DNA from 3 places in the Serratia sp. FDAARGOS_506 genome. Region 3 is predicted to be linked to each of the others. Evidence: predicted binding sites of a transcription regulator. Region 3 holds the regulator's gene; each other region holds the start of a gene.
The links. The regulator CRP, encoded in region 3, controls carbon source genes, mostly activating them, when cyclic AMP is high. The targets are predictions, from matches to a motif close to ATGTGANNNNNNTCACAT.

Region 1 (9,979 bases), 1.9 Mb from region 3:
CGGCACGATGATCCAGGATATGGAACTGAGCGGCAAGGTGCTGTCGCAACCGCTGTCCGAGTATCCGCCGCTGTTCCGGGAGGCGATAAGCCATCTGCACAACCACGGTTCGCTGACGATGGTCGTGCCGCCGGCGCTGGCCTATGGCGAAACCGGCTACCCGCCGAAAGTGCCACCTAACGCCACCATGATTTATGAATTACGCATCGACAACAGTCAGGCACCGGCAAAGGGCGGCCAGGCGGTTAAACGGGAAGCCGGAACGGCGGGGAGGCAGGGATGAACACGATGATAAAAATCGCGCTATTTGATGAAAACCGCTACTTCAGCGCCGGTTGGCAGGCGGCCCTGGCGCTTCATTTCAGCACTTACGGCAAGCGCACGCTGTTACTGGATGCGCAGCAGGTTCACGAGGCCGATCTGGTGTTCTGCTATTTTCCCCCTGGCGTGCAAAGCTGTTTTTGTCACTTCTTTGAGGCGCAGGCCGCGGGGCGCAAGACACTGTATTTCTCGTTGCGAACGCCGGAGGGGCGGCACAAACGCACCGTCGGGAACCGTTGCTCGCTGGAGGCCGGGGTTATCTACCACGATACGTCGCTGGTCTCGGCGCTGTATCAGGTGAGTGCCGAGCTGGAGCGGCGCAGCAAATGGCCGGGCCGGCCGGGTTGTGGCAGGAGCTGCGTATGCCAACACCGGGGCCTGACGCTGCGCGAACAGGAGATCATGCGCTGCATGACGCGGGAGATGGGAGTAACGCAAATCGCACGGATGCTGGACATCAGCGTGAAAACCGTCAGCAATCACAAGATGAGCGTGATGCGCAAGATGGGATTCCGGCGTAATGCCGAGCTTTACGGTTGGCTGCGGCACAGCGCCGTGGGCGCTAGAGCCGGCATTCAACCGGGCATTGCGGCAGGGAAGGAGCGGCATTGAGACGGCGCCGGCCAAATCGGACCGGCCGGCGCCTTAAGTGCCCCTCCGTAACGATCAGTTGCAGGCCACGACCTTGATCGCCAGCCCGCCCTGTGAGGTTTCGCGGTATTTGGCGTTCATGTCTTTGCCGGTCTCGTACATGGTTTCGATCACCTTATCCAGACAAACCCGCGGTTCGCTGGTGCGGCGCATCGCCATGCGCGCGGCGTTGACTGCCTTGACGGCGGAAATGGCGTTGCGCTCGATGCAGGGCACCTGAACCTGGCCGGCGAGCGGATCGCAGGTCAGCCCCAAATGGTGCTCCATGGCGATCTCCGCCGCGATGCACACCTGCGCCGGGCTGCCGCCGAGCAGCTCGGTCAATCCGGCCGCCGCCATCGAGCAGGCTACGCCCACTTCCCCCTGGCAGCCCACTTCGGCACCGGAGATGGAGGCGTTCATCTTGTACAGCGCGCCAATCACGCCGGACGCCAGGAAGTAGCGGGTGTAGGAGTTGGCGTTTACCGGACGGATGAACTTGTCATAGTAAGCCAGCACCGCAGGGATGATGCCGCAGGCGCCGTTGGTCGGCGCGGTGACCACGCGGCCACCGGCGGCGTTCTCTTCGTTGACCGCCAACGCGAACATGTTGATCCAATCGACCACGTTCATCGGGTCGATATTGTTCTTATCACCGGTCACCAGAATGCGGCGCAGCGCGGCGGCGCGGCGTGGCACTTTCATCGGGCCGGGCAGCAAGCCTTCGGTGTTGATGCCGCGTTCGATGCCGGCGCTCATCACCTGCCAGACGTCGGCGAAGTGCGCGTCGATATCCGCCTTGCTGCGCAGCGCCAGCTCATTTTGCATCACCAGGCCGGACAACGACAGCCCGGTGTCTTTGCAATGCTGCTGCAGATCGTGCGCCGATTTGAACGGGTAGGGCACCGGCGTGGCGCCCTCGGCGGATTGGCCGAAGTGCTCTTCGTCGACGATGAAACCGCCACCGATCGAGTAATAGGTTTTGCTGTGCAGCAGGCGCTCACCGGCGAAGGCGCGGATGCGCATGCCGTTTTCGTGCAGCGGCAGGTTGTCGCTGTGGAAATTCATGCCGCCGTGCAGCGGGAAATCCACCTCGTGATGGCCGTTGGCCAGCGGCAGGCGGCCGCGCTGTTCGACGTCGCGGATAAAGCCCGGAATGCTGTCGATGTCCACGTCGTGCGGCAGGTTGCCGGCCAGGCCCATGATGATGGCGATATCGGTGTGGTGACCTTTACCGGTCAACGACAGCGAACCGTACACGTCGACCACCACGCGGGTGGTGTCCTGCAGCTGCTGGTGGGCGATCAGATCGTCGACGAACTGTTTGCCGGCTTTCATCGGGCCAACGGTGTGGGAGCTGGATGGGCCGATGCCAATTTTGAAAATATCGAAAACGCTGACCATGGTCTCGCCTCCTTCTTCAGGTTTCAGGCGGTGAATACGGGAAATGGGGGTGTGCGGGAGGGCCGGCGCGCAGCGGCGCCGGCCGGACGTGATTAGCCGAGCAGGCTGAACACGATAGCAGAGATAGCAATCAGACCCATCACAACCACGAACACGTTGCTGATGTGGCCGCTGTACTTGCGCATGGCAGGCACTTTACGGATGGCATACATCGGCATCAGGAACAGCAGCATGGCGATGATTGGGCCACCCAGGGTTTCGATCATGCCCAGGATGCTTGGGTTCAGGGTGGCGACGATCCAGGTGGTCACCAGCATGAAGATAGCGGTCATGCGGTTCAGCTTGGCGGTGCTGACGGTTTTGCCACGGCTCTTCATCGACTTGGCAACCAGGCCGTTGAAGCCTTCACGGGCGCCCAGGTAGTGGCCCAGGAACGACTTGGTGATGGCGACGAAGGCGATAACCGGCGCGATGTACTCGATCATCGGGTTGTTAAAGTGGTTAGCCAGGTAAGACAGAATCGAGATGTTCTGCGCCTTGGCTTCCGCCAGGTTTTCCGGCGTCAGGCTCAGCACGCAGCTGAACACGAAGAACATCACGGTCAGCACCATCATGATGTGTGCATAAGCCAGAATGCGGGAGCATTTTTTCTCGGCGTCTGCGCCGTACTCTTCGCGTTTGGCGACGGCGAAGGCGGAGATGATCGGCGAGTGGTTGAAGGAGAACACCATTACCGGGATCGCCAGCCACAGGGTCATGATCAGGCCGTGGCCCATGCCGGTACCGCTGCCGGACAGCGATACGTTTTCGAAGATGGCGCCGGTCCAGTTAGGGATCAGATACACCGCCAGCAGCATCAGTACCGCAACGAACGGGAAGACCAGGATGCTCATGGTTTTCACGATGGCCTGCTCACCGAAGCGCACGATGGTCATCAGGCCGACGATCAGGATCAGCGACAGGATGGCGCGCGGTGGCGACGTCATGCCCAACTGGTGGGTGATGAAACTGTCGACGGTGTTGGTGATCGCCACGCTGTAAACCAACAGAATCGGGTAGATGGCGAAGAAGTACAGCAGGGTAATCAGTTTACCGGCGGTGATGCCGAAGTGCTCTTCTACCACGGCGGTGATGTCTTCACCGGGATTTTTGCCGGACAGAACGAAACGGCACAGGCCGCGGTGGGCAAAGAAGGTCATCGGGAAAGCGATGATGGCCATGATGATCAGAGGAATCAAACCGCCGATGCCGGCGTTGATTGGCAAGAACAGGACGCCTGCGCCGATGGCGGTGCCGTACAGGCCCAACATCCACATGGTATCCGTTTTACGCCAGGTACTGCTGGAGCCCGAGGCCGCAGAGGCAATTGTGCCGGTCTGTGTAGTGTCCATAAATATCTCCGAAGTGAACACGAATTTAAAATTAAAAGGCAAAACTTAAGGTTAAACCGTCAAACGTCCTATTCAGGCAACGCTTGCGGTAAGAATCAGGTGTTGCTTGCGGGGATGTTTTGGCGTCCCCCTGGTTGTTTATTGCGTTCATTACCAAGGCACAGCGCCGGGTAATTCACTAAAGACTTTTCACCGTCACGGGCGATAAAAGTCGTTACCGCTGCCGACAGGTCTTTGCCTGTCGATTTTTGTTGGCGGCAAGATAACGATTTACAGTAGAAACAACCGTGATCCTGCTCTCAAATGCGCAATATGTGCAGTTATCAGCTTTTTTATCGATTTTTCGCGCATTTGTTGCACATTTGTGTAAGATTTTGTGCTGAGAACGCTCTCATAAAGATTTCTGCGATTATGCGGTTTGTACAATAATTAGCCGGATAAAGCGCTGTGCTCAGCAGCAAGCCGAGCAATATATTTTATGCGTGGTTTTGGATCTAGCGAAAAACCCGGATTAAGCAGTTTTAGTGACGTAGATCACATTGTGTTTTTAAGTAAAACTCAATTCATCCATTTGTTTTTAATGGTTTTTTATTAAAAAACGCCGCTAATAACGAAGGGAAATTACTTACGTGGTTAGCGGATAAAAATGCGTAACCATTCATCATATAAATAACAGATAACTAACAGGGATTGGCGAGATTTGCTGCAATCGCTTAAACCGCCGTTTATTTAAACATCTCGGCCTTTGGCGCGATTTATCATATAAAAGCCATAAATAGTCGTTAATTCACGCAGCTGACAGCCGGTTTAGCCTGTAAGAAAATAATCACTCGGGTGACCTGTTGCATTTTATTAACCTGATGTTGCGTGAGGATAAGTGAAAAACGCGAATCGATTGCGCATTATTTGTTCATTTTTAGGCGGAGATAGGGGGAAATCGGAGGTGCGCCGTCGGCTGCGACGGCGCTAAAGGCGGATTAATAGCGGGTAGCGATGGCGTTGTCGTTGAAGAACGCCATGAAGTCGGCGTCCGGTTGACGATCGCTGATCACCCGATCGAACTGCGTCAGCGGGCCGATGCAGGCCGGTTTGGTTTTGCCGAACTTGCTGTGGTCGGCCACCAGGATTTTTTGCTGCGCCATCGCCATGGCGCGATGCTTCATCTCAAGCTCGTCGAAGTTGAAGCAGGTGGCGCCATGTTCCAGGCTGAGACCGGCGGCGGAGATAAAGGCGATGTTCGGGCAGATGTGATCGAGCTCGTTACGGCCGCTGACGCTGGAAAAGATGTAGTTGTTCGGTTTGAACTCGCCGCCGCACAGGACCACCTTGCAGTTCGGTTTGTCCTGCAGCGCCAGGAAGGTGTTCAGCGAATGACACACGGCGGTGAAGGTCAGCTCGTCGGCGATGGCGTCGATGATCGCCGGGGTGGTGGTGCCGCAGTCGAAAAATACCGTGTCGTTTTCATTGATCAGCGGCGCCGCCAGCAGGCCGATGCGCCGTTTTTCCGTCACCTGCTTGGCTTTTTGATCGGAAACGAAGTAGTTGGTCACGCCGTTGCTGCGGGGGTCGGTCACCACATAGCCGCCGAGCAGCACCACGGCCGCCGGTTCGGCGCTCAGATCGCGGCGAATGGTCATCTCGGAGACCCCCAGCAGCACGGCGGCTTCTTTCAGGTGGATCTTGTCAGCGCGTTTTAACGCCTGAACTAACCGGTTGATACGTTCTTCGCGCCGCGTTTCCATAGGTCCGTCTTCCCACAGGTAGTAGAGGTAAAAGGGCGTGCCGGCGTGTCCGGCGCTAAACACAACAATGCGGGGCAATATCGGGCCGCATTGGCCGCCCGTATTGTCCCGCATCATAGTGTATTGGCAGTGCCCGTCAGGGCATGCCGACGATCAGTAGCTGCCCGCCGCCGGCTGAGCGCCGGATACGATGGCGACGCCGGAGCTGGTGCCGATACGCGTGGCCCCGGCTTTGATCATCTTCTCGGCGGTGGCGCGATCGCGCACGGCGCCAGAAGCTTTCACGCCCATTTCGCTGCCCACGGTCTCGCGCATCAGTTTGACGTGCTCTTCCCGAGCGCCGCCGGTGCTGAAGCCGGTGGAGGTTTTCACGAAGGCCACATCGAGTTCGCGACACATTTCACAAACCTGGACGATCTGCGCATCGCTGAGCAGGCAGGTTTCCAATATTACCTTCAACGGGATCGCCGCGCAAACCTCGCGCACGGCGGCGATGTCGGCTTTCACTTCGTCCAGAAGGCCGCTTTTCAACCAGCCGACGTTGATCACCATATCGATCTCTTGCGCGCCGGCGGCGATCGCCGCTTTCGCTTCAAAGGCTTTGGCGACGGTCAGGCCGGCGCCCAGTGGGAAACCGATTACCGAGCAGACTTTCACGGTGCTTTCCTGCAGCAACTGGGCTGCCAGCGGCACGTAGCCGGAGTTGACGCATACCGCATAGAAGTTGTGCTGCTGCGCTTCTTCGCACAGCTTGGCGATCTGCAGTTCGGTGGCGTCCATCGCCAGCAGGGTGTGATCAACGTAGCTGGCGTAGTCGATGGTTTCGGTGGTCATCGCGATTCCTTAGTGAGGTTAAGACAATAAGCGGGATGGGTAATGTGAAAATAATAACATTCAGATGCCGATAAACCTAGCGATGTTTAAAAATGTCGATCCGATCGTCGCTATCGCCCTGTTATAGGTATAACTTAAAGACGTGCTATTTGTTATTTAAATAACATTTTAGGGCTCGCGGCCTGCGCGGGCGAAACGTCGAGGGAAAAAAGATGAAGATCAACATCGATCTGGCTCCTGAAGCTTTCGGGGCGCGTCGGGAGGAACTGTTCCGCAATGCGGATTTCGCGGTGAGCGCGCATCGCTGTGCAGATCGCGGGCCGATGCTGACATTGGCGAATCACCGTGGCGCACTGACGGTTTTACCGTATCAGGGTCTCGCGATCTGGGACGCTGAGTTTGACGGTTATTCGCTGAAGTCGGGCCGCCGCAGCGTACGGGGTGCAGGAAGAAAGCGCGCTGACAATGCCGCGTTCTGTTCCGCCTGGCCGAATCAGGACGGTATGCCGCCGCAGATGCAACGCGTGTGGCTGCAGCTGGCGGGCGATGAGCTGACGTTGTGCGGCGAGGGGGAGCGGGCGGGTGGGGGTTGGCGTATCGGCCCGGCGCTGCGTCTGGCGGCGCAGAGCGCGCAGTTCGCCATTGAGATGACGGTCACCAACCTGGCCGATCGGCCGCAGCCGCTGCGCTATGTGTGTCGCCTTAACTACGATTGCATTCCCGACGCGGTATTCCGCCAGAACCTGCCAGCGCCGGCGCTGTTGGGGGATGCGCTTGGGCAGGAACTGCTGTGCTCCGATGATCTGTCGCGCTATGTGGATCAGGCCGAGTTCTTTATGCTGGCGCCGCAAGGCCGGCGTTATGTGACGCGCTTCGCCACCGGGCAATTCAACTATGGTCTCCGGCGCATCGATGTTCGGGGCAACCGGCGGTTGCTGGCTTTTATCCAACCGGCGAACTTTCGTCCGAATGCGCTGGAGGGAGAGGCAGGAATGATGCTGGGAGCGGGAAAAACGCGGGCGTTCTGCGTGACCACCGGCGTGGTGTGAAATAACGGGGCGGTAACGCCCCGGTCATGTTGTGCAGTTACTCTTTCACCCAGCCGCGTCGGATGGCGAAGGCGAACAGGAAACGATACAGGCGCGACAGCTTGTCGGCGATGACATCGCCGAACAGATTCCACACCAGCTGGGCGAACAGGCAGCCGACCAGGCCGAGCAGGAAACCGCCGACCATATCCAGCGGCCAGTGCACGCCGAGATAAACGCGTGACCAGGCGATGCCGACGGCGACGATCATCAGCAGCACGCCGGACCAGACCCGGTGCCAGAACAGGAACGCCAGCGCAAAGGTAAAGATGGCGGTGCCGTGATCGCTCGGGAACGAGCTGTCCGGCGCATGTGCCAGGAAGGTATAGCCGACACCGGCGACGAATGGGCGCTCATGCGGCAGCAGTGCGCCGATGGCGGCGGCGGCGAGCATGGCGAACAGCAGCGCGATAGTGGTTTTTGCTACCACCTGGCGTTGCGAAACCAGCTGGCTTTGCGGCCCCCACAGCCACAGGCCGACGATCAGTAGCGGCACGATGATGATAAGATCGCGCGCCAAAAAGGTGGCGAAATCGATCATCCACTCGGGAGACGCCGGGGTCGCATTGATCCAGGCGAAAAGAAAATGGTTCAACTGTTCCATAACCGTTACCTCGTCTTGCGGCGCCAATAGCCGCTAACCGTCCAATAAATAGCCAACTGGCTTAACCAAACCCACCAACCTGCCCACAGGTTATGGGTAAGAAAATGTGCGCCGCGCATGATTTGGCCAAAGCCCATCAGCATGCCGAGCGCAATGCCGCCGCACCAGCACCACCAGGCCAGGCGCGGACGCTGCGGATAAAACAGGAAAAACAACGCCATGACCGCGAAACCGCTCGAGGCGTGCCCGCCGGGGAAGCAGCGGCCGGGGCCCGGCTGTGCCGGTACCGCGCCGAACAGCGGGAAGGACATCGCCTTGCCGCCGTACTCGATCAGATCCCACGGGCAGGAGTGAGCGCTGGTGGCTTTGAGAATGCCCACCACCAACGGGCCGATACCGATCAACAGCATGGTCACGATCAGGCGCGCGTTGCGGCGATAGATACCCCAAAACAACGTTAGCACCGCCCCAACGATCACTATTTGCTTCAGCAGGCGGTGGTTGATCAGATCCAGCCAATAATTGTTTTGCCACGGGAAATGCCCGCTGGCGGGATCGTACCAATAGTTGCTGATCGCCCAGTCCAGCTGTTCGTTGCGGGAGAGCCACAGGAACAGCAGGCCGCTGATCAGCAGGCCAAAAACCTGCCAACGGTAAAAGGATGTCGGCAGGGAGTAAAGGGCGGTTGTCTTAATTTGCGGTGCCGTTGAGGATTGATTTAATGATGATTCTGGATTCACGCGCAGGCTCGGTGACAGGATTGAATAACGCCACTGTAATAATTCTGTCTTAAGAAAACCTTAGTCCGCCGGTGAGAAAACCCTATCCGACGCCATCGCCTTCGGCTAAGGTAATCGTTTGCTTTTTTTCTGGATGAGAGTGTGGCGATGAAGAATAAAGCGCGTGTCTTATTGTTGGCGGCCGCCGGTGCGGCCTTTTCTCCGCTGAGCTTTGGCCAGGCTGCTGCCGCTGGACCAATCGTGGTGCAGGGCGCCATGCCGGTGGAGGCGGAACGTTTCGCCCAGCGCTTGGAGAATCCGCGCGAGGAGCAGATCGGCGGCTGGCGATTTTGGCACGGCACCGTAGACGGCTACCCGGTGGTGGTGTCGGAGACGCTGAAGGGCATGTCCAACGCCGCGGCGGCCACGGCGATCGCCGCTACGCAGTTTCACCCGGTGGCGATCATCAACCAGGGCACCGCCGGCGGCCATGATCCGGCACTGAAAGTATATGACATCGTGCTGGGTAAATATTCGGTCAATCTCGGGGCGTTCAAAACGCCGGCCAAGGCGTTGGGGGAAGGCAGCGACTCGCGGCAGTGGCAGCCGATGGATCTGTTGGCTTCCAAGGGCAGCGCCGGCGAGGACAAAAAGGCGCACAGCCTGCGCCAGTTTCCCGCCGACCCCAAACTGTTGGCGATTGCGCAAAGCGTTAAGAGCGATTACCGACAGGGCAAGGTAGTGGAAGGGGTGATCGGCTCGGCGGACGTTTGGAACAGCGAGTTGGATCGCATTCGCTATTTCCACGACAGCTATCGAACTTCGGTCGAAGAAATGGAGACCGCCTCCGCTGCGCAGATCGCCGCCGAATTCAAGGTGCCGTTCGTCGGCATTCGCGTGTTGTCCAACAACATCACCAATCAAGGCAAATACGATCCGCAAACCGGGCTGGCATGCCAGGATTATGTCTATCAGGTGGTGAAGGCCTATGTCGCCAGCCTGAAGAAACACTGAGCTATTGCTCCGGCTAATTGACAATATTAGGCGATTGTCACTATTGAACACCTATTGTAAAGAAGATTAAACCTGTGGCGAGCTTGGCTGTAGTGTATTAGTTTATAGGCGGATTATTTGACAACGTGTAGGGATAAAACATGAACAAGGCATCCGTTGTATTTTCCGGCCTGCTGATGGCCGTTTCCGCCAGCGCCATGGCGGCTACCTCTGGTGATGACGCGGATATCAG
Region 2 (9,979 bases), 1.1 Mb from region 3:
GTCGCCAGCGCCTGCGCCGGAGGAACCCCCACTGCCAGCAAGGCCGGCACCGTCAGTAATCCGCCGCCGCCGGCGATGGAGTCGATAAACCCCGCCAGCAGCGCTACCGCAAACAACACCCCGAGCATTTCGGGGCCAATGACGAACCAGTCCATGTGTTATTCCGCTGAGAAATGGTGATCCAGCAATGCCTGACAAGTAGGCGGTAACGGCGGCGGCACGGATTTGCCCGGCTTCGCGTTCGGCTGATGCGGCACGAACCAGCTCGCCAGTTCGGCGCCGCAGCCGTCGCCCGGCGGCGGCGTATCCTGCTCCTGGCACTCCAGGCTGCCGGCCGGGCAGCGCAGACGCACGTGCATGTGCGCGCGATGGCCGAACCACGGGCGCACCTTGTGCAGCCAGGCGCGATCGGCGCCGGCGTCCAGGCACAGACGCTGCTTGATCGCCGGGTTGACGAAGATGCGCGTCACGTCCGCATCCTGCGCCGCCAGTTTGATCAGCGACTCAATCTGCGGTTGCCATTGGCTGGCCACCACCTGCTTGCCGTCCCCCGACACCAGGTCGATCGGCTGCGGCTTGAGCAATTGCTGCGCGCTCCAGCGTTGGCGCGGCAGCTGCAGCCAGATGTCGACGTCGAGCCCAGACTGGTGGCTGGCGTGGCCGCTGCTGAAGCGCCCGCCGGCCGGCATCGCCATGTCGCCGATCAGCACCGTGCCCAGCGCTTTCTGGTTCGCTTTGCTGCTGAGGCGCTGAATAAACGCCAGCAGATCCGGGTGGCCGAAATAGCGGCGCTGGTCGGTACGCATCACCTGATAGTTCGGTGAGTTCAGCGGCAACGGCTGGGCGCCAATGACGCAGCCGTTGGCAAAACCACCCACCGCCTGCGGCGCGCCGGCCACCGGGTGATCGATCTTCTGCCACGGCGTCAGCGCCATGGCGGAGGCGGAGGCCGTCAGGGCCACCAGGCCCAACATCCAGTTTTTCATGGCGATTACCAGCGAGGCACGTCGGAAACCACATCACCGTTTTGCGCACGCTGGCGCAGCAGGTGATCCATCAGCACGATCGCCATCATCGCTTCGGCGATCGGCACGGCGCGGATGCCCACGCACGGATCGTGGCGGCCACGGGTGACCATTTCCACCGCTTCACCCTGGCGATTGATGGTGCGGCCCGGCACCATAATGCTGGAAGTCGGCTTCAGCGCCAGGTGCGCGATCACCGGTTGGCCGCTGCTGATACCGCCGAGAATGCCGCCGGCATGATTGCTCTGGAAGCCTTCCGGAGTAATTTCGTCGCGGTTTTCGCTGCCGCGTTTGGTCACCACGGCGAACCCGTCGCCGATCTCCACGCCTTTCACCGCATTGATGCTCATCAGCGCGTGCGCCAGATCGGCGTCGAGACGATCAAACACCGGCTCGCCCAGGCCAACCGGCACGTTTTCAGCGATCACGCTGACCTTGGCACCGATGGAGTCGCCCTCTTTTTTCAGCGCGCGCATCAGTTCGTCCAGCGCTTCCAGTTTGTCCGGATCCGGGCAGAAGAACGGGTTCTGCTCGACCTGATCCCAATCTTTCAGCTCGCAGGTCACGTCACCGATCTGCGCCAAATAGCCACGCACTTGCACGCCGAACTTCTGCTGCAGGTATTTCTTGGCGATAGCGCCCGCCGCGACGCGCATGGCGGTTTCACGCGCCGAAGAACGGCCGCCGCCGCGATAATCGCGCAGGCCGTATTTTTGCTCGTAGGTGTAGTCGGCATGCCCCGGGCGGAACACGTCTTTGATGGCGCTGTAGTCTTGCGAGCGCTGATCGGTGTTCTCAATGATCAAACCGATGCTGGTGCCGGTGGTCACGCCTTCGAATACGCCGGAGAGAATGCGCACCTGATCCGGTTCGCGGCGCTGGGTGGTGTAACGCGAGGTGCCCGGACGACGGCGGTCCAGATCGTGCTGCAAATCGGCTTCGGTGAGCGGAATGCCGGGCGGCACGCCGTCGACGATACAACCCAGCGCCACCCCGTGAGATTCACCGAAGGTGGTGACGCGGAAAATCTGCCCAATACTGTTTCCTGCCATCACGGCTCCTTACCGTTAGTCTTTTATCGTTATAAGGCCCGCCGCGCGGGCCCTGGAAATGCGGCTTAGCTGCGATAGAGGCTGAAGTGTTCCTTGCAATCCACCAGTTGCTGTTTGGTCAGCATGAACACGCCGTCGCCGCCGTTTTCAAACTCCAGCCAGGTGAACGGAATGTCCGGATATTGATCCATCAGGTGTACCATGCTGTTGCCCACTTCACAAATCAGTACGCCGTCGTCGGTCAGGTAATCCGGCGCGCAGGCCAGGATGCGGCGCACCAGCTTCAGGCCGTCGCTGCCCGCCGCCAGGCCCAGCTCCGGCTCGAAGCGGAACTCCTGCGGCAGATCGGACATGTCTTCCGCATCGACGTACGGCGGGTTAGTGACGATCAGATCGTACTGGATCGCGGGAACGTCGCGGAACAGATCGGAACGGATCGGGATCACCTGGTGTTCGACGCCATGCGCCTGAATGTTGCGCTCGGTCACCGCCAGCACGTCGCTGGAGATGTCCACCGCGTCCACTTCCGCTTCCGGGAAAGCGTAACCGCAGGCGATGGCGATGCAACCGCTGCCGGTGCACATGTCGAGGATGTGGCGTGGCGGGTGTGGGATCAGCGCGCTGAACCGATCGTTGATCAACTCGCCGATCGGCGAACGCGGCACCAGCACGCGCTCGTCGACGTAGAATTCCATGCCGCAGAACCAAGCCTTGTTGGTCAGGTAGGCGACCGGGATGCGCTCGTTGACGCGGCGGATCACGCGTTCAACGATGCGATGGCGCTCGCTGGAGGTCAGACGGGCGGTGTGCATGTCCTCCGGGATGTCCAACGGCAGGAACAGGCTTGGCAGCACCAATTGCACCGCTTCGTCCCACGGATTATCGGTTCCGTGACCATAGTAGATATTGGCGGCGTTGAAGCGGCTTACCGTCCAGCGCAGCATATCTTGAATGGTGTGCAGTTCGTTCACTGCTTCGTCGACGAAAATTTTGTCCAATTTGCCCTCCGGCAGGCGCTGTGTTTCATGATTTAGCCGCATAGTTTGCCATGAAGCCCGCGACAAATCACGCTTGCCCCTCGCGCTTTTCACTCTGGCCCGAGTTTTGCGTCGACAGCGCTCGTTCACAAGGTAAACTAGCGAAATAAACGATTTCCGGTGAATGAAGCATGAAGAACAAGCCCCCTCTGAGCAAAGACGAACAACAGCTCTTCAGAGAGTCGGTGGCGGGCGCGAAAAAGCTGCGCCAGGACACCATCGTCCACCGCCCGCCGAAACCCAAGGTCAAACAGATTGCCCCGCAGCGCCTGCTGCAGGAGCAGGTCGATGCCAGCTATTATTTTTCAGATGAATACCAGCCGCAGCTGGAAGAAGAAGGCCCGACGCGCTATGTGCGCCCCGGCAGCAGCCCGTATGAGCTGAAGAAGCTGCGACGCGGCGATTATTCGCCGGAGCTGTTTCTCGATTTGCACGGCCTGACCCAACTGCAGGCCAAACAGGAGCTGGGGGCGCTGATCGCCGCCTGCAAACGCGAACACGTGCACTGCGCCTGCGTGATGCACGGGCACGGCAAGCACATTCTCAAACAGCAAACGCCGCTGTGGCTGGCGCAGCATCCCGACGTGCTGGCGTTCCACCAGGCGCCAAAGGAATGGGGCGGCAACGCCGCCATCCTGCTGTTGGTGGAGCTGGCCGAGTAGAGCCGCAGAAACGACTCAGGGCGATGTCAGACATCGCCCTGAGTTTATTCCGCACCGCATCCGCGGCTCACACTTTGGCCATTACCTGCGACGGGCTGACCTGCCATTCAAACTTGCCGTAACTGCCGTCCGCCGGCAGATCGACGTTGGCGATCGCCGAGGTCGCGAACATCGGCGGGCACTCGCCCGGGCACAGTTCAGCCACCAGATACCCCACCAGCGGCAGGTGCGACACGATCAGCACCGAGCTCACCCCTTGCATCGCCAGCGCCTGCAGATAGCTGCCGACTTGTTCGGCGTTGCCGCCCGGCGTCAGCTCGGGCAGCACTTCTTCGCCCTCCGGCAGCGTCAAAGCTTCGCGCACCGTCGCCAGCGTCTGTTCGGCCCGCAGATAGGGGCTGACCAGCACGCGTTCAATATCCACAGACTTGGTGTTCAACCAGGCCGCCATCTGACGGGACTCGTCGCGGCCGCATAGGGTAAGGGGCCTTACCGCATCGCTGGCTGCTTCGAGCGCCGCCTCTCCGTGACGCATAATCAAAACTTGCATATTGCACCGCTGTTGTTGACAAAGTAACGCTATACAGAAACGCCGTGCGTGCTGTACCGCCGAGTTTTACAACCCAAAGCCAAAGCTTTAAAACGATAACGCGCCGTCTCTTTATGGCGGCCGGGCATTTTGCCTGAAAGTTTGCCTAAAGAAAACGCTGTTTTTTACAGCAACCCTCCCAAGGCAAACCTCGATTGCTCACAGAACAATCAATTCAACGGGTTAAATTTTAACCTTGCCGCCATGAAATTTATTGATGGCGGTCAAGCTAACTTACCGCTGCCTTCGCCTCGCTGTACAGCCTCACCGGCTGACGCTGTTGCAAGGAGTGATGGCGATCACAACGCGGCCCTGTTGCAACTATAGTGCAAATCGGGCCGCCCTGCGTTCAGCTCCCCAGCGGGTAAAAGCGTTCGCCCTGTTGCGCCATGCGCTGCAGGCGCTCGCACGGGGCGAAGTGCTCACCGTGCTGCTGACGCAGATATTCCAACGTCTTCACCACTTTTTCTGCGCCGAGCTCGTCCATATAGCGGAACGGGCCGCCGAGGAACGGCGGGAAACCGATGCCGAACACCGCGCCGATGTCGCCGTCGCGCGCGCTGCGGATCACGCCTTCATCCAGGCAGCGTGCCGCTTCGTTCAGCATCATCATCACGCAGCGCTGAGCGACGGTCGCCGGCAACATGTGCGCCTTCGGCGTGACGCCAAGCAGCGTATATAATGAGGTATCCGCACGTTTACGCCGCTGCCGCTGCTGCCCTTCGCTCGGGTAGAGATAGAAGCCGCGGCCGTTCTTGCGCCCTTTACGCCCGTCTTTCAGCACCGCATCGAACGCAGCCGGCGCAGCGAAGCGCGGCCCCAGTGCCTCGACCAATACCGGGATGATTTTAGTGCCGACGTCGATGCCCACTTCATCCAGCAGGGTAATTGGGCCAACCGGGAAACCGAAGTCCACCAACGCCTTGTCCAGCGACTCAATCGGCTCGCCTTCCAGCAGGCAGCGCGCCGCTTCATTAATGTACGGCGCCAGTATGCGGTTGACATAAAAACCGGCGCTGTCGCCCACCACGATGGCGGTCTTGCCCTGTTTGTGCGCCAACGCCACGGTAGTGGCGATGGTCTCTTCGCTGGTGCCGGCGTGCGGGATCACTTCCACCAGCGGCATCTTGTCCACCGGGCTGAAGTAGTGCAGCCCAATCACCTGCTGCGGCCGCTGGGCCTTTTCGGCGATGCGGCCGATTGGCAGAGAGGAGGTATTGGAGGCGAACACGGTATGCGGCGCGCAGTTCGCTTCAACCTCGGCCACCATCTGCTGCTTCAGCGCCAAATCTTCAAACACCGCCTCGACCACAAGATCCACCTGTTCAAAACCGGTGTAATCGGTAGAGCCGGAGATCAGCATCATCTGTTTTTGCCGCTCCGCCGGGCGCATGCGCTTGCTGCGTACCCGTTTGCCGAGCACGTCCCAGCTGTATTTCAGCGCGTGATTGATGCCGGTTTCATTGATGTCTTTGATACGAACCGGCAACCCCCCGCGAGTGGCGGTGACACAGGCGATGCCGCCGCCCATCAGACCGCCGCCGAGAATACCGACGCGATGCAGGGCGTGTGGCCGAGCATTGCCGCCCCGCTCTTTTTTCAGCGCGGTGGAGGCGAAGAACAGGCTACGAAGCGCCGCCGACTGCGGCGTCATCGCCAGCTCGCCAAAGGCGCGCGCTTCGGCCTCATAGCCACTGGCGCTGCCGTGATCCAGCCCAGTGCGGACCACCTGAATGATGCGATCCGCCGCCGGATAGTTGCCGTGGGTTTTCGCCAACGTTTTCTTACGCACGATGCTGAACAGCAGATTTCTGCCCAGCGGGCCGTTGAGCAGGCGATCCTGCCACGGCAGCTCGCGCTGATGCTTCCAACCCTGTTTCACCCGCTCGACGGCGGTCTGCAACAGAATCGACTGTGGTACGGCGTCGTCCACCAATCCCATGCGCAGCGCCTGGCGGGCGCGAACATGCTTGCCGGTCAGGATCATGTCCAGCGCTTTGGCGGCGCCGACCAGACGTGGCAGGCGTTGCGTGCCGCCGGAGCCCGGCAGCAGGCCCAGCTGCACTTCCGGCAGGCCGAGCGCGGTTTTGTCATCCAGCGAGCAGACGCGGCCGTGGCAGGCCAGCGCCAATTCAAGGCCACCGCCCAGACAGGCCCCGTGAATGGCCGCTACCACCGGTACCGGGAAAGCGGCGATCTGCGCCAGCGTACTCTGCCCTTTCTTGGCCAGCGTTTCCGCCTCTTTGGCACTGGTGCAGGCGGCGATCATGGTGATGTCGGCGCCGGCAATAAATGAGTCCGGCTTGCCGGAAACGATCACCAACCCTTCCAGCGCGGTATGCTGCTGCGCCCGGATCAGCACGTCGTTTACCTGTTCGACGAACTCGGCCTTGAGCGTATTCACCTTTTCACCCGGCACGTCGATGGTGATCACACCGATGTTGTCGGGACGGATCGTCAGCTGAAAGGCCGACGGTTTGGCGCGCTGTTCGTGCAATGCGTTTTCGACGCTCATCATTCCACCTCCACGATCATCGCGGCCCCTAACCCGCCGGCGGCGCAGGCGGTGGTCAGACCCAGCCCGCCGCCGCGGCGTTTCAGCTCATGCAGCGTCTGGGTGACCATGCGCGCGCCAGTGGCGGCGAACGGGTGGCCATAGGCGATAGAACCACCCAGTACGTTGAACTTGTCCATGTCCACCTCGCCGATCGCCTGGCTGCGGCCCAGCTTCTCGCGGGCGAATTCTTCACTGGCGAACATCTTCAGGTTGGCCAGCGTTTGCGCGGCGAAGGCTTCATGCATATCGATGAGCGTCAGATCGGCCAGGCCGATGCCGGCGCGATCCAGCGCCAGCGGCGTGGCGTAGGAAGGCCCCAGCAGCATGTCTTCCCATACGTCGATGGCGGCAAAGGCAAAGCTGCGCAAATAGCCCAGCGGCTGCAGCCCCAGCTCTTTGGCGCGCGATTCGCTCATCATCAGCACCGCCGCCGCGCCGTCGGTCAGCGGTGTGCTGTTGGCCGCGGTGACGCTGCCGTGCTTGCGATCGAACGCCGGCTTCAGCTTGGCGTAGGAAGCCAGGCTGGAATCTTTACGGATGTTGTTGTCTTCGGAAAGCGGCGCGCGGTAAGGCGGCACGTAGGCGGTCATCACCTCATCGCGCAACCACCCCTGCTGCCAGGCCTTGGCCGCCAGCTCGTGGGAACGGTGCGCCAGCGCATCCTGCGCCTCGCGGGTAATGCCGTGGCTCTTCGCCATCTGCTCGGCGGTATCGCCCATGCGCAGGCCGGTGGAATACTCCGCCACCGCCGGCGGCACCGGCATCAGATCGCGGAATTTCAGCCGGCTGAACAATTTGAGACGCTGCGACAGCGTGCGCGCCTTGTTGACGTCTACCAACGTGCGCGCCAACGCTTTGCTGACGCCGATCGGCAAGACCGAAGAAGAGTCCGCCCCGCCGGCGATGCCGACGCTGATGCTGCCGGCCATGATGCTCTCCGCCACGTTGGCGATCGCCTGGAAGCTGGTGGCGCAGGCACGCGACACGCTGTAGGCGTCGGTATGAACGCTCATGCCGGTGCCGAGCACGATTTCACGCGCGATGTTCGGCGCCTCGGGCATTTGCACCACCTGGCCGAACACCAGCTGTTCGATAAGCTGCGGATCGATACCGCTGCGCGCCAACAGCTCGCTCACCGCCGTTTTCCCTAAGTCCACCGCCGGAATGCCGTGATAGGCAGTCGCCTGCTTGGCAAAGGGGGTACGCAGTCCATTCACAATCGCAATGCGGTCACCATGACGGGTCACCAACGGCAGTGCCTTACTCATAAATGCTCCTGAAGAGAATAACGTCAGCGCAATGGGCAGAAAGAGGTCTGACCTGATGAGGTCATTGTTAACCAAACGGTTACATTTGGCAAACCGGCAGAGATCAAAACTGCGAGCAGGCGCACTTTCTATCGGGGCGGTGTGGGGAAGGCAATCCCCGGCGCGCGGCAGACGGCGCCGGGGGCAAAGCGGGGATTAACGCAGGCCGAGCTGGAATATCAGGGTTTCCGCCTGGCAGGCGAAGGTGAAATCGGCCTCCAGTTGCACACCGCCGTCAACCGGTTTAATGCAACTGCTGATGTCACAAGGATCGGATTCTACCGCGCGCGCCTTTTCGCTCAGGGCGGCCAGCATCGCTTCCGCATCTTGTTGATTGCTGAACACCTGGCTGTAGGACGCGGTGCAATCGGTGTTATCCATCACGGTGCCGACATCCACGCAGCAACACGCGGCGGTTTCCTGGGCGCTGCATTTATTAATTGCATCTGACATGATTGGTTCTCCTCAAGGGCCTCGGTTATCAGCCCAAATTGCCGTTTTACTCACCGGCACAAAGCCACAAAATTCTGCAGGTATTTTACGCTTCCACGCCGGTAATCACTAGCACTTACTTTTACTGGGTGTTTTAAGTGATGGAAATCACAAATAAAAATGAGCACCTGCTAAGGAATGGTGAGAATTTTGTTATTTACCGCTGGCTTTTTGTTAAGCGGATCTCTTTTTTGATATCAGGTTGGAAATATTTCAAAAACAAACTTGCAACATCTTCACAGGTCAGACCTATACTTCAGCCACTGGTCTGATTTGTCTGAACGATAACGGACCCTACAATCCCGCGCTCCTTGTTACCTCGTGTAACAATAGTTTAAATAATAAACACATAAAGAGGTTTTGGTCATGAGCCAGAAAAACCTATTGACTAAATCAGCTCTCGCAGCTGCAGTGGCAATTATTTCTTCAAACGTGTCTGCCGCAGGATTCCAGCTGAATGAGTTCTCAGCAGCTGGTTTAGGACGTTCGTATTCTGGCGAAGGCGCCATGGCGGATACGGCGGCCTCCGCGAGCCGCAACCCGGCATTATTGATGATGTATACCCGCCCGGAACTCTCCATCGGCGCGGTCTTCATCGATCCGGACGTAGACATCACCGGCAAATCTCCTTCAGGTGCCAGCCTGGATGCGAAAAATATCGCGCCAACCGCCTGGGTACCGAACCTGCATTATGTTCATCCGATTAACGACCAATTCGCCGTAGGCGGCTCGGTCACCAGCAACTACGGCCTGGCGACCGAATTCAACGACGGCTACACCGCGGGCGCCTATGGCGGTAAAACCGATCTGGAAACCCTGAACCTGAATCTGAGCGGCGCCTACCGCCTGGACCAACACTTCAGCTTTGGCCTGGGCTTTGACGCCGTCTACGCCAAGGCTAAACTCGAGCGTTACGCCGGTGAATTGCCTAAGCTATTGGCCGCTCAAGGCTTACAAACCGGTAGATTAACGCAGCAGCAAGCCGGAATGATCGCTCAAATCCCTGGCGATACCCAGATTTCTCACCTGAAAGGCGATAAATGGGGCTTCGGCTGGAACGCCGGTATTCTCTACGAAGTGGATGAAAACAACCGTTACGGCTTCACCTATCGCTCTGAAGTGAAAATCAAGTTCGACGGCGATTACAAGAGCAGCCTGCCGGCACAGTACAACCCAATTACCCAGGCGCTGGGCGTTGGTTTACCGTGGGGCACCAGCGGCAGCACCATTCCAGGTTCTCTGGATCTGAACCTGCCGG
Region 3 (9,979 bases):
GAGCGATGGCGAGCGATAAAAGAATAAAAAAGTCTTCTTTATTACAGTGAGTAATATAAACGCGGGTTACAGCGCGATACTTCCGCGCAGGAACACATGAGCATAGCCGCCGAGCAGGGTGCGATCCCCTTGCAGTTCGCAGAACAATTCACCGCCGCGCGCCGAGATCTGTTGCGCATGCAGCCGATGACGGCCGAGACGCGCCGACCAGTAAGGCATCAGCGTGCAGTGCGCGGAGCCGGTGACCGGATCTTCACCGCCGTCGAGCGTGAAATAGCGCGAAACGAAGTCCACGGTGTCACCCGGCGCGGTAACGATCACCGCACGCCCGGCCAACGCGATCAGCGCCGGGATGTCCGGCCGCAGCGCGCGCACCTGCGCCTCGTTTTCCAGCACCACCAGCAGCGCTTTCGCCTGCCACACCTCCTGCGGCTGCACGCCCAACAGCGCCGCAAGGCCCGCCGGTTCAGCCACCTTCTGCGGCGGCCGGGCGGGGAAGTCGAGCACCAGTCGTTCCCCATCCTGCGCATCGCGCTTAACAAACAGCTCGCCACCGGCCGAACGGAAACGGATATCCTGCAGTGCCGGATTGACCGCACTGAACATCACATGTGCCGCCGCCAGGGTGCCGTGGCCGCAAAGATCGACCTCGCGTTCCGGGGTAAACCAGCGGATGGCGGTCATATCGCCGTCATCCCAGACAAAGCTGGTTTCCGGCAGGCCGATCTCGTTGGCGATCGCCTGCAGCCGCTCCGCCGGCAGCGGCTGCGTCAGCAGGCAAACCCCGGCCGGGTTGCCGCGCAGCCCTTCGCCGGTAAAGGCAACCACGTGATAATAATTTTCCGCCATCGTTCGCTCCTTAATGCCAGATCAGTAACACGCAGGCTGCGGTCAACAACCCCATGGAAACGTTGAAGATAACCCAGGCCTTTTTGCTGCGCAGCAGGCGGCCGATCACGGTGCCGAACGCCAGCCAGATAATGCCGGCGACGATGTTGACCACCAAAATGCCCAGCGCGATCGCCGCAATGGAACCGTTGTACTTATCGCCCGCCAGGCTGAAACTCGCCACCGCCCCCAGCGCCATCAGCCAGGCTTTCGGGTTGAGGAACTGCAGCAGCCACCCCTGATATAACCGCACCGGCTGCGGCGGCGCCACGTCGGTTTCCAGTTTCTCATAGGCAGCGGTGGCGACTTTCCATGCCAGCCACAGCAGGTACAGACTGCCGAGGATTTTCAGGATCAGGTGCAGCGACGGGTAGACCAGGATCAGGCTGCCGACGCCAAAGGCCACCAGCAGCAAAATGCTTTGCATGCCAAGCATGATGCCGACCATCAACCACAGCGATCGCATAAAGCCGAAGTTAGCGCCAGAGGTGGTCAACAGCAGGTTATTGGGGCCGGGGGTAATGGCGGCGACCCACAGGAAGCCTAACATCGAAAGGAATAAACTCGGTTCCATGGCACGGGTGCTCCTCACCCAAGGCGCTTTTTTGCAGTATCATTGTTAATTCTTGGTATTGAAGCTAACAGTGCGCTAGGGATCTCACAATAGCCGCCCACAACATTTTTATTCAGCCTATGCCTAACACCTTTCGCCCTCTGACCGGGGCCAGTAACCCGCACCTGCAAACGCTGTTGCCGCGGCTGGTGCGCCGCCGCGTATTATTGAAGCCGCATTGGCAACGGCTGGAATTGCCCGACGGCGATTTCGTCGATCTCGCCTGGAGCGAAGATCCGGCGCAGGCGCGCGACAAACCGCGCGCGGTGCTGTTCCACGGCCTGGAAGGCAGCTTCTACAGCCCCTACGCGCATGGCTTGCTCAACGCCTGGCGCGAGCGCGGCTGGCTCGGCGTGGTGATGCACTTTCGCGGCTGCAGCGGCGTACCCAACCGCAAGCAGCGCATCTACCACTCCGGTGAAACCGAAGATGCGCGCTTCTTCCTGCGCTGGCTGCGCGACAGCTACGGCGAGGTGCCGACCGCAGCGGTAGGCGTTTCGCTTGGCGGCAATATGCTGGCCTGCTATCTGGCGCAGCAAGGCGCCGACAGCCTGCTGCAGGCGGCGGTGGTGGTCTCGGCGCCTCTGATGCTGGAGCCCTGCGCCTACCGCATGGAGAAAGGTTTCTCCCGCGTTTATCAGCGCTACCTGTTGGGGCAGCTGAAACAAAACGCCACCCGCAAACTGTTACACTACCCGGACACTCTGCCGCTCAAGCTGTCACAGTTGAACGGGTTGCGCCGTATCCGCGAATTCGACGACGCCATCACCTCGCGCATTCACGGCTTCAGCGACGCTATCGACTATTATCGCCGCTGCAGCGCCCTGCCGCTGTTGCCGGCTATCCAGACGCCGCTGCTGATCATCCATGCGAAGGACGATCCCTTCATGACCCATGAGGTGATCCCCGACATCGCCGGCCTGCCGCGCAATATCGAATATCAGCTGACCGAGTTCGGCGGCCACGTCGGCTTCGTCGGCGGCACGCTGAAAAAACCGCACATGTGGCTGGAGCATCGCATTCCGGCCTGGCTTTCCCCTTATCTGGACATTCCGACGTGATCATTCCCTGGCAAGAACTGGCAACCGACACCCTGAACAGCCTGATCGAATCCTTTGTACTGCGCGAAGGCACCGACTATGGCGAACACGAACGCTCGCTGGAACAAAAGGTGGAGGACGTGCGCCGCCAGCTGAAAAACGGCGAAGTGGTGCTGGTGTGGTCAGAACTGCACGAGAGCGTCAACATCATGCCGCGCGGCCAGTTCCGCGCCGGGCAGGAAGAAATTTAGTGGCGTTCGGTTCTATGACTGACGAAAAAAATCAGGTAACAATGGGGCATTGCAAACCAGCGCGCGCCATTTTTACCCAGAGATAGAGAGCGTCAACAAGAGCCACAATAATCCCCGACGCCGGCGCATTCAACACGGAGTGACAACCATCATGTCTGCCAAACATCCCGTTATCGCGGTGACCGGTTCCAGCGGCGCCGGCACCACCACCACCAGCGTGGCGTTCCGTAAGATCTTCCAACAGCTCAACATCCGCGCCGCCGAGCTGGAGGGCGACAGTTTCCATCGCTACACCCGGCCGGAAATGGACGCGGCGATCCGCAAGGCACGCGATCTGGGCAGACACATCAGTTATTTCGGCCCCGAGGCCAACGACTTCGGCCTGCTGCAGCAGAGCTTTATCGACTATGGCAAGAACGGCACCGGGCGCTCGCGCAAGTATCTGCACACTTACGACGAAGCAGTGCCCTACAATCAGGTACCGGGTACCTTCACCCCGTGGGAGCCGCTGCCGGCGCCGACCGACGTGCTGTTCTACGAGGGGCTGCACGGCGGCGTTGTCACCGATCACCATGACGTGGCCAAACATGTCGATCTGCTGGTCGGCGTGGTGCCGATCGTCAACCTGGAGTGGATCCAGAAATTGATCCGCGATACCGGCGAGCGCGGCCACTCTCGCGAAGCGGTGATGGATTCGGTGGTGCGTTCGATGGAAGATTACATCAACTACATCACGCCGCAGTTCTCGCGCACCCACATCAACTTCCAGCGCGTGCCGACGGTGGACACCTCCAACCCGTTCGCCGCCAAGGCGATTCCCTCACTGGACGAAAGCTTCGTGGTGATCCACTTCCGCGGGCTGGATCAGATAGACTTCCCCTATTTGCTGGCGATGCTGCAGGGCTCGTTTATCTCGCACATCAATACGTTAGTGGTGCCGGGTGGCAAGATGGGGCTGGCGATGGAGCTGATCATGGCGCCGCTGGTGCAGCGGTTGCTGGAAGGCAAGAAGATCGAATAAATGCGTTGAGCGCGGCGCCAGGCCGCGCTCCGTCTCGATTACGCCGGTTGACGGATCTCGAAGCTGTGGGTCACTGTAGCGGCCTTGTTGAGCATCAGCGCCACCGAGCAATATTTCTCCGCTGACAGGTTCACCGCGCGCTCGACGATCTTGTCGGTCAGATCCTGGCCGGTAACGATGAAGTGCAGGTTGATATGGGTGAACAACCGTGGAGCTTCTTCACGGCGCTCGGAGGTCAGCTTCACCTCGCAGTCGCGCACGTCGTTGCGCCCTTTTTGCAGGATGGACACCACGTCGATCGCGCTGCAGCCGCCCACCGACATCAGCACCATCTCCATCGGGCTGGGCGCTTTATCGCCGGCGTTGCCGTCCATCAACACCTGATGGCCGGAGGCCGATTCACCCAAAAACGTTAACCCTTCCACCCATTTAACTCTTGCCTGCATTCTGGTCACTCCGGTTGATTTCTTAAAATCAGAGTACGCTTTCGCATAGAAACAGGCAACGTAACCTGATGCTAATCATGCTGAAGCGAGACAACACGAGACACCCGCCTTACTCTGTGCTACAAACAGAGCCGCAATAAATCTTTCCGGGACACTGAATTTCAGGGAAACGCCCAGAGAAAGGCTCCTTTACCGGTATGTTAACAGAATGTAGCTTGCAGCGCTTACGGCAAGTTAATATGCTAGAGCGACAGCGTATTTTTATGACACGCCTCAAAACTTGCCGGTAGCCCTCGCTCATGACTGCGGCTACAGGCGGGTTTTACAGGGAACTCTGACCCCTGTGACACAAGGCAGCGATAACAACAGAGGATAACAGCGAATGGTTCTCGGCAAACCGCAAACAGACCCTACTCTCGAATGGTTCCTGTCTCATTGCCATATCCACAAATATCCATCGAAGAGTACGCTGATTCACCAAGGTGAAAAGGCCGAAACGCTTTACTACATCGTGAAAGGCTCCGTTGCGGTGCTGATCAAGGATGAAGAAGGTAAAGAGATGATCCTGTCCTACCTTAACCAGGGGGATTTCATCGGCGAGCTCGGATTGTTCGAAGAAGGCCAGGAGCGCAGCGCCTGGGTTCGCGCGAAAACCGCCTGTGAAGTGGCCGAAATTTCCTACAAGAAATTCCGCCAGCTTATCCAGGTGAACCCGGACATCCTGATGCGTCTGTCCGCACAGATGGCAAGCCGCCTGCAGGTCACATCCGAAAAAGTGGGCAACCTCGCCTTCCTGGACGTTACCGGCCGCATCGCGCAAACCCTGCTGAATCTGGCGAAGCAACCCGACGCCATGACTCACCCGGACGGCATGCAGATCAAGATCACCCGTCAGGAGATCGGCCAGATCGTCGGCTGCTCGCGTGAAACCGTTGGCCGTATTCTGAAAATGCTGGAAGATCAAAACCTGATTTCCGCCCACGGCAAAACCATTGTCGTCTACGGCACCCGTTAATCCCTGAAGAAACGGCGCAATCTGCGCCGTTTTTTTGCCTGCTCTCTGCCATGTGGCGCCGCCTGATCTACCACCCGGAAATCAACTACGCACTGCGACAAACGCTGGTGTTGTGCCTGCCGGTGCTGTTCGGCCTGCTGATAGGCCAGCTGCAGCTCGGCCTGATGTTCTCCCTCGTGCCCGCCTGCTGCAATATCGCCGGTCTGGACACGCCGCATAAACGCTTCTTTAAACGGCTGATCGTCGGCGGTTCGCTGTTCGCCTTCAGCAGCGTTCTGCTGCAACAGGCTCTGCTGTGGCACGTGCCGCTGCCGGCGCTGATGCTGGGCCTGGCGCTGCTGCTCGGCGTCACCGGCGAAATCAGCCCGCTGCACGCCCGGCTGTTGCCGGCGGCGCTGGTAGCCGCCATATTCGCCCTCAGCACGGCCGGCACGGTGCCTATCTGGCAGGCGCCGCTGCTGTACGCGATCGGCACCGCCTGGTACGGCTTATTCACCTGGTTCTGGTTCAAGCTGTGGAAAGAGCAACCGATGCGCGAGACGCTAAGCCAGCTCTATCTGGAATTGGCGGACTACTTCGAAGCCAAATACTCACTGCTGACCCAGCACACCGATCCGCAAACCGCGCTGCCGCCGCTGCTGGTGCGCCAGCAAAAGGTGATGGATCTGATCAGCCTGTTGTACCAACAGCTTAATTTCCTGCCGCACGCCAACAACCTCGAGCAAAAGCGCCTGCAGCGCGCCTTTCAGGTGGCGATGGACCTGCAGGAGCACATCACCGTCAGCCTCCATCTGCCGGAAGAGGTACAAAAACTGGTGGAACAGAGCCAGGCCGAAGCGATCATTCGCCGCAATGCTCAGGTGATCGCCGGCCGGCTGCGCGTGGTGGCGCACGATATTCTCTATCATCAACATTCGAAGCGCTTCTCCATGGCCCACGAGCTGGCGGCGCTGGAAAAAATGGCGGCGCAGCATCCCGATAACCCGGTCGGCCAGTTTTGTTATTACCACTTCAGCCGCATCGCCCGCCTGCTGCGCACCCAGCATCCGCTGTACCGCCGCGACCTGATGCCCGGCCAGCACCGCCTGCCGTTTTGGCCGGCGCTGGTCAGCTACCTGTCGTTCAAATCCACCGCCCTGCGCAACGCCGCGCGGCTGGGCGTCACGCTGGCGGTCGGCAGCAGCCTGGGGGCGGTATTCAACCTGCCGAAACCTTACTGGATCCTGCTCACCATCATGCTGGTGAGCCAAAACGGGTATAACGCCACCCGGGTGCGTATTCAGCACCGTGCGCTGGGCACGATTGCCGGGCTATTGCTGGCGGCCGGGCTGCTGCAGCTGCAGTTGCCGGAAGGAGAAACGTTGAGCATCATGCTGGTGATCACGCTGTTGGCCTACCTGGTTTCGCGCAAGAACTACGGGCTGTCGGTGATTGGCTTTACGGTCACGGCGGTTTACACCCTGCAGCTGCTGGCGCTGAACGGCTCGCATTTTCTGGTACCGCGCCTGATCGATACGCTGATCGGCTGCGTGCTGGCGTTCGGCGGCACCATTTGGCTGTGGCCGCAGTGGCAAAGCGGGCTGCTGCGCAAGAATGCCCATCAGGCGCTGGAGAACGATCAAGCCGCGCTGCGGCTGATGCTGAAGCAACCGGAACCGGACGCGACCGCGTTGGCCTATACCCGCATGCAGGTCAACCAGGCGCACAACGCACTGTTCACCTCGCTCAATCAGGCGATGCAGGAACCGGGGTTCGCCTCAAACTATCTGGCGGACATGCGGCTGTGGGTCACGCATAGCCAGTTCATCGTCGAACACCTGAACGCCATGACCATTCTGGCGCGCGAGCACTACATGCTGACGCCGAAGCTGGCGGAAGAGTATCTGCAAACCTGTGAAATCGCGCTGCAAAGCTGCCAACAGCGGCTGGAATACGACGGCCCGAGCAGCGGCAACAGCGGCATCATGCAGCCGCCGGATCTGCATCCGGAAATGCCCGTCACCGAGATGGAGCGCCATCTGCGGCGCATTTTGTCGCACCTAAGCGTGATGCACACCATTTCCTCGCTGGCCTGGCGCCAGCGCCCGCACCACGGCATCTGGCTGAAGCGCAAACTGCGCGATCAATAAGGGCGCGGCTTGCCGTGCCCCGTTAGATGCCGCATGGGCTTCAGACGTTGATCACATCCTGCACCGCCAGCTCGAACAGCGCCATGCCGGCCTCGATATCCTGCAGCTCGACCACCAGCGACGGCGCGAAACGGATCACGTTCGGCCCGGCGTTGAGGATCATCAACCCGCGCGCAGCGGCGGCGGTGAGAAAGTCGCGCGCTCTGCCGTGATAATGCGGCGTCAGCTCGGCGCCAATCAGTAATCCCATGCCGCGAATCGCAGTGAAAATACCGTATTTATCGCCGATATGCTGCAAAGCCTGCACATACAGCGCATGACGCTGCTCGATGCCGCTCAGCACCTCCGGCGTATTGATCACGTCCAGCGCCGCCTCCGCCACCGCGCAGGCCAGCGGGTTGCCGCCGTAGGTGGTGCCGTGGGTGCCCACCTGCATCACCGACGCAATCTCTTCGGTGGTCAGCATGGCGCTGACCGGGAAACCGCCGCCCAGCGCCTTGGCGGTAGTGAGGATGTCCGGCGTCACGCCATAATGCATATAGGCGAACAGCTTGCCGCTGCGCCCCATGCCGCTCTGCACTTCGTCGAACACCAGCAGCGCCTGATGTTGGTCGCACAGCTCGCGCACGCCTTTGAGGAAACCGGCGTCGACCGGCGTAATGCCGCCCTCGCCCTGAATCGGCTCCATCACCACCGCGCAGGTGTGGTCGTCCATCACCGCCTTCACCGCCGCCAAATCGTTGAACGGCACATGCACGATGTCAGCCGGCTTCGGCCCGAACCCGTCGGAGTATTTGGCCTGCCCGCCCACCGACACGGTAAACAGCGTGCGGCCATGAAACGCGTTATAGAAAGCGATGATTTTGGTTTTGTACGGGCTGTGGCGGGTGATGGCGTAATGGCGCGCCAGTTTGAACGCCGCCTCGTTGGCCTCTGCGCCGGAGTTGGCGAAGAACACCCGGTCGGCGAAGGTGGCGTCGATCAGTTTGCTTGCCAGGCGCAGCGCCGGTTCATTGGTGAAGACGTTGCTGGTATGCCACAGAGTCTCGCCCTGGCGTTTGAGCGCCTCAACCAGCGCCGGATGGCAGTGCCCCAGCGCCGTCACCGCGATGCCGCCGGAAAAATCGATGTACTCTTTTCCCTGCTGATCCCAGACCCGGCTGCCTTGGCCACGCACCGGCACAAACTGGGCAGGTGCATAAACAGGCAGGATCACCTGGTCAAAGGTGCTGCGGTTCACTGCGGATTTTTCAGTCATTTTCGGCTCCACCCTGAAGGTTTTTCAGCGCTATCGTAATGTCATATTGAAAACATAATCACGAAATATGCATAAAAAACCAATCAAGCGCAAACGCAAAACGCCTGACGGGTGAAAAAAACGCACCGGGATTAACGCTTGAGGAAATTATCCAGCAGCTGATGGCCCTGTTCGCTGAGCACGCTTTCCGGATGGAACTGCACGCCTTCCAACGCCAAAGTGCGGTGGCGGATGCCCATGATCTCGTCGCGCACGCCGTCGCGTTCGCTCCAGGCAGTCACTTCAAAACAGTCCGGCAGCGTATCGGCTTTCAGTACCAGCGAGTGATAGCGGGTCACGGTCAGCGGATCGCTCAGGCCGCGAAACACGCCGACGCCCAGGTGACGAATCGCCGAGGTTTTGCCATGCATCACCGCGCGGGCGCGCACCACCTCGGCGCCGAACGCCTGCCCCAGCGCCTGATGCCCGAGACATACGCCGAGGATCGGCAGCTTGCCGGCGAAATGACGAATAGCGGCCAGCGAGATACCCGCTTCGTTCGGGGTACAGGGGCCAGGGGAAATTACCAGATGCTGCGGCGCCAGCCGCTCGATATCGGCCAGCTGCAGCTCATCGTTGCGCTTCACCAGCACCTCGGCGCCCAATTCGCAGAAGTACTGGTAAAGGTTATAAGTAAAAGAGTCGTAGTTATCGATCAGCAGCAGCATGTTAGGTCCGGCAGAGAAAAATGCCGCCACAGTGTACTGATTTAACCCGCCGCTGCCGACGATAATTTCCGCTTACTTTTTACGGCCGCCGGTGATCGAACCCAGCACGCCGCGCAGGATCTGGCGGCCGAGATCGCGCGCCATGCTCTTGGCGGCGGTCTGGACGATGCCGTCACGCTTGCCGCCGCGCGGGCCGGTGGAGCCGAACAGCAGCTCGTTCAAGCCGTCCATCAGGCCACCGCCCGCCTGCTGTTGCTGTTGCGCTTGTGGTTGCTGCCCCTGTTGCGGGCTGCCGACGGTGGCAAAGCCACCCGACGACAGTTTCTCGTAGGCGGATTCGCGGTCGATCATATCCTCATAGCGGCCATACAGCGGTGATTTGTTGATCGCGCTGTTCAGCCCTTCCGCACCGAGCATGCCCATTTTGGATTCCGGCGCGATCACCATCGCCCGCTCCACCACGTTCGGCCGGCCCTTTTCGTCGAGGAATGACACCAGCGCTTCGCCCACGCCCAGCTCAGTGATCGCCGTTTCGGCATCGAAGGCCGGATTGGCGCGCAGGGTTTGCGCCGCCGTCTTCACTGCCTTCTGATCGCGCGGAGTAAAGGCGC

Region 1: the regulator CRP is predicted to act here: its motif matches at 6,365-6,382, upstream of deoC (deoxyribose-phosphate aldolase).
Region 2: the regulator CRP is predicted to act here: its motif matches at 8,818-8,835, upstream of EGY12_RS00550 (YfcZ/YiiS family protein).

The regions. Positions count from the first base shown of each region.
Region 1 is NZ_CP033831.1:3,083,082-3,093,060, forward strand. It holds gene EGY12_RS14965 (FKBP-type peptidyl-prolyl cis-trans isomerase N-terminal domain-containing protein) at 1-283, shown strand, start outside; gene EGY12_RS14970 (helix-turn-helix transcriptional regulator) at 280-933, shown strand; gene EGY12_RS14975 (L-serine ammonia-lyase) at 988-2,355, opposite strand; gene EGY12_RS14980 (HAAAP family serine/threonine permease) at 2,448-3,746, opposite strand; gene deoR (DNA-binding transcriptional repressor DeoR) at 4,724-5,488, opposite strand; gene deoC (deoxyribose-phosphate aldolase) at 5,642-6,322, opposite strand; gene EGY12_RS14995 (hypothetical protein) at 6,535-7,371, shown strand; gene ybjG (undecaprenyl-diphosphate phosphatase) at 7,409-8,014, opposite strand; gene EGY12_RS15005 (phosphatase PAP2 family protein) at 8,020-8,754, opposite strand; gene EGY12_RS15010 (5'-methylthioadenosine/S-adenosylhomocysteine nucleosidase) at 8,902-9,747, shown strand; gene eco (serine protease inhibitor ecotin) at 9,888-9,979, shown strand, end outside.
Region 2 is NZ_CP033831.1:45,115-55,093, forward strand. It holds gene EGY12_RS00510 (sulfite exporter TauE/SafE family protein) at 1-155, opposite strand, end outside; gene mepA (penicillin-insensitive murein endopeptidase) at 159-986, opposite strand; gene aroC (chorismate synthase) at 992-2,077, opposite strand; gene prmB (50S ribosomal protein L3 N(5)-glutamine methyltransferase) at 2,143-3,075, opposite strand; gene smrB (endonuclease SmrB) at 3,246-3,776, shown strand; gene sixA (phosphohistidine phosphatase SixA) at 3,844-4,326, opposite strand; gene fadJ (fatty acid oxidation complex subunit alpha FadJ) at 4,715-6,880, opposite strand; gene fadI (acetyl-CoA C-acyltransferase FadI) at 6,880-8,190, opposite strand; gene EGY12_RS00550 (YfcZ/YiiS family protein) at 8,386-8,682, opposite strand; gene fadL (long-chain fatty acid transporter FadL) at 9,088-9,979, shown strand, end outside.
Region 3 is NZ_CP033831.1:1,142,798-1,152,776, forward strand. It holds gene EGY12_RS05765 (PhzF family phenazine biosynthesis protein) at 67-849, opposite strand; gene EGY12_RS05770 (LysE family translocator) at 860-1,462, opposite strand; gene EGY12_RS05775 (hydrolase) at 1,582-2,562, shown strand; gene EGY12_RS05780 (YheU family protein) at 2,559-2,792, shown strand; gene EGY12_RS05785 (phosphoribulokinase) at 2,944-3,813, shown strand; gene EGY12_RS05790 (OsmC family protein) at 3,852-4,259, opposite strand; gene crp (cAMP-activated global transcriptional regulator CRP) at 4,642-5,274, shown strand; gene EGY12_RS05800 (YccS/YhfK family putative transporter) at 5,325-7,403, shown strand; gene EGY12_RS05805 (aspartate aminotransferase family protein) at 7,444-8,661, opposite strand; gene EGY12_RS05810 (aminodeoxychorismate synthase component II) at 8,793-9,368, opposite strand; gene EGY12_RS05815 (helicase HerA-like domain-containing protein) at 9,441-9,979, opposite strand, start outside.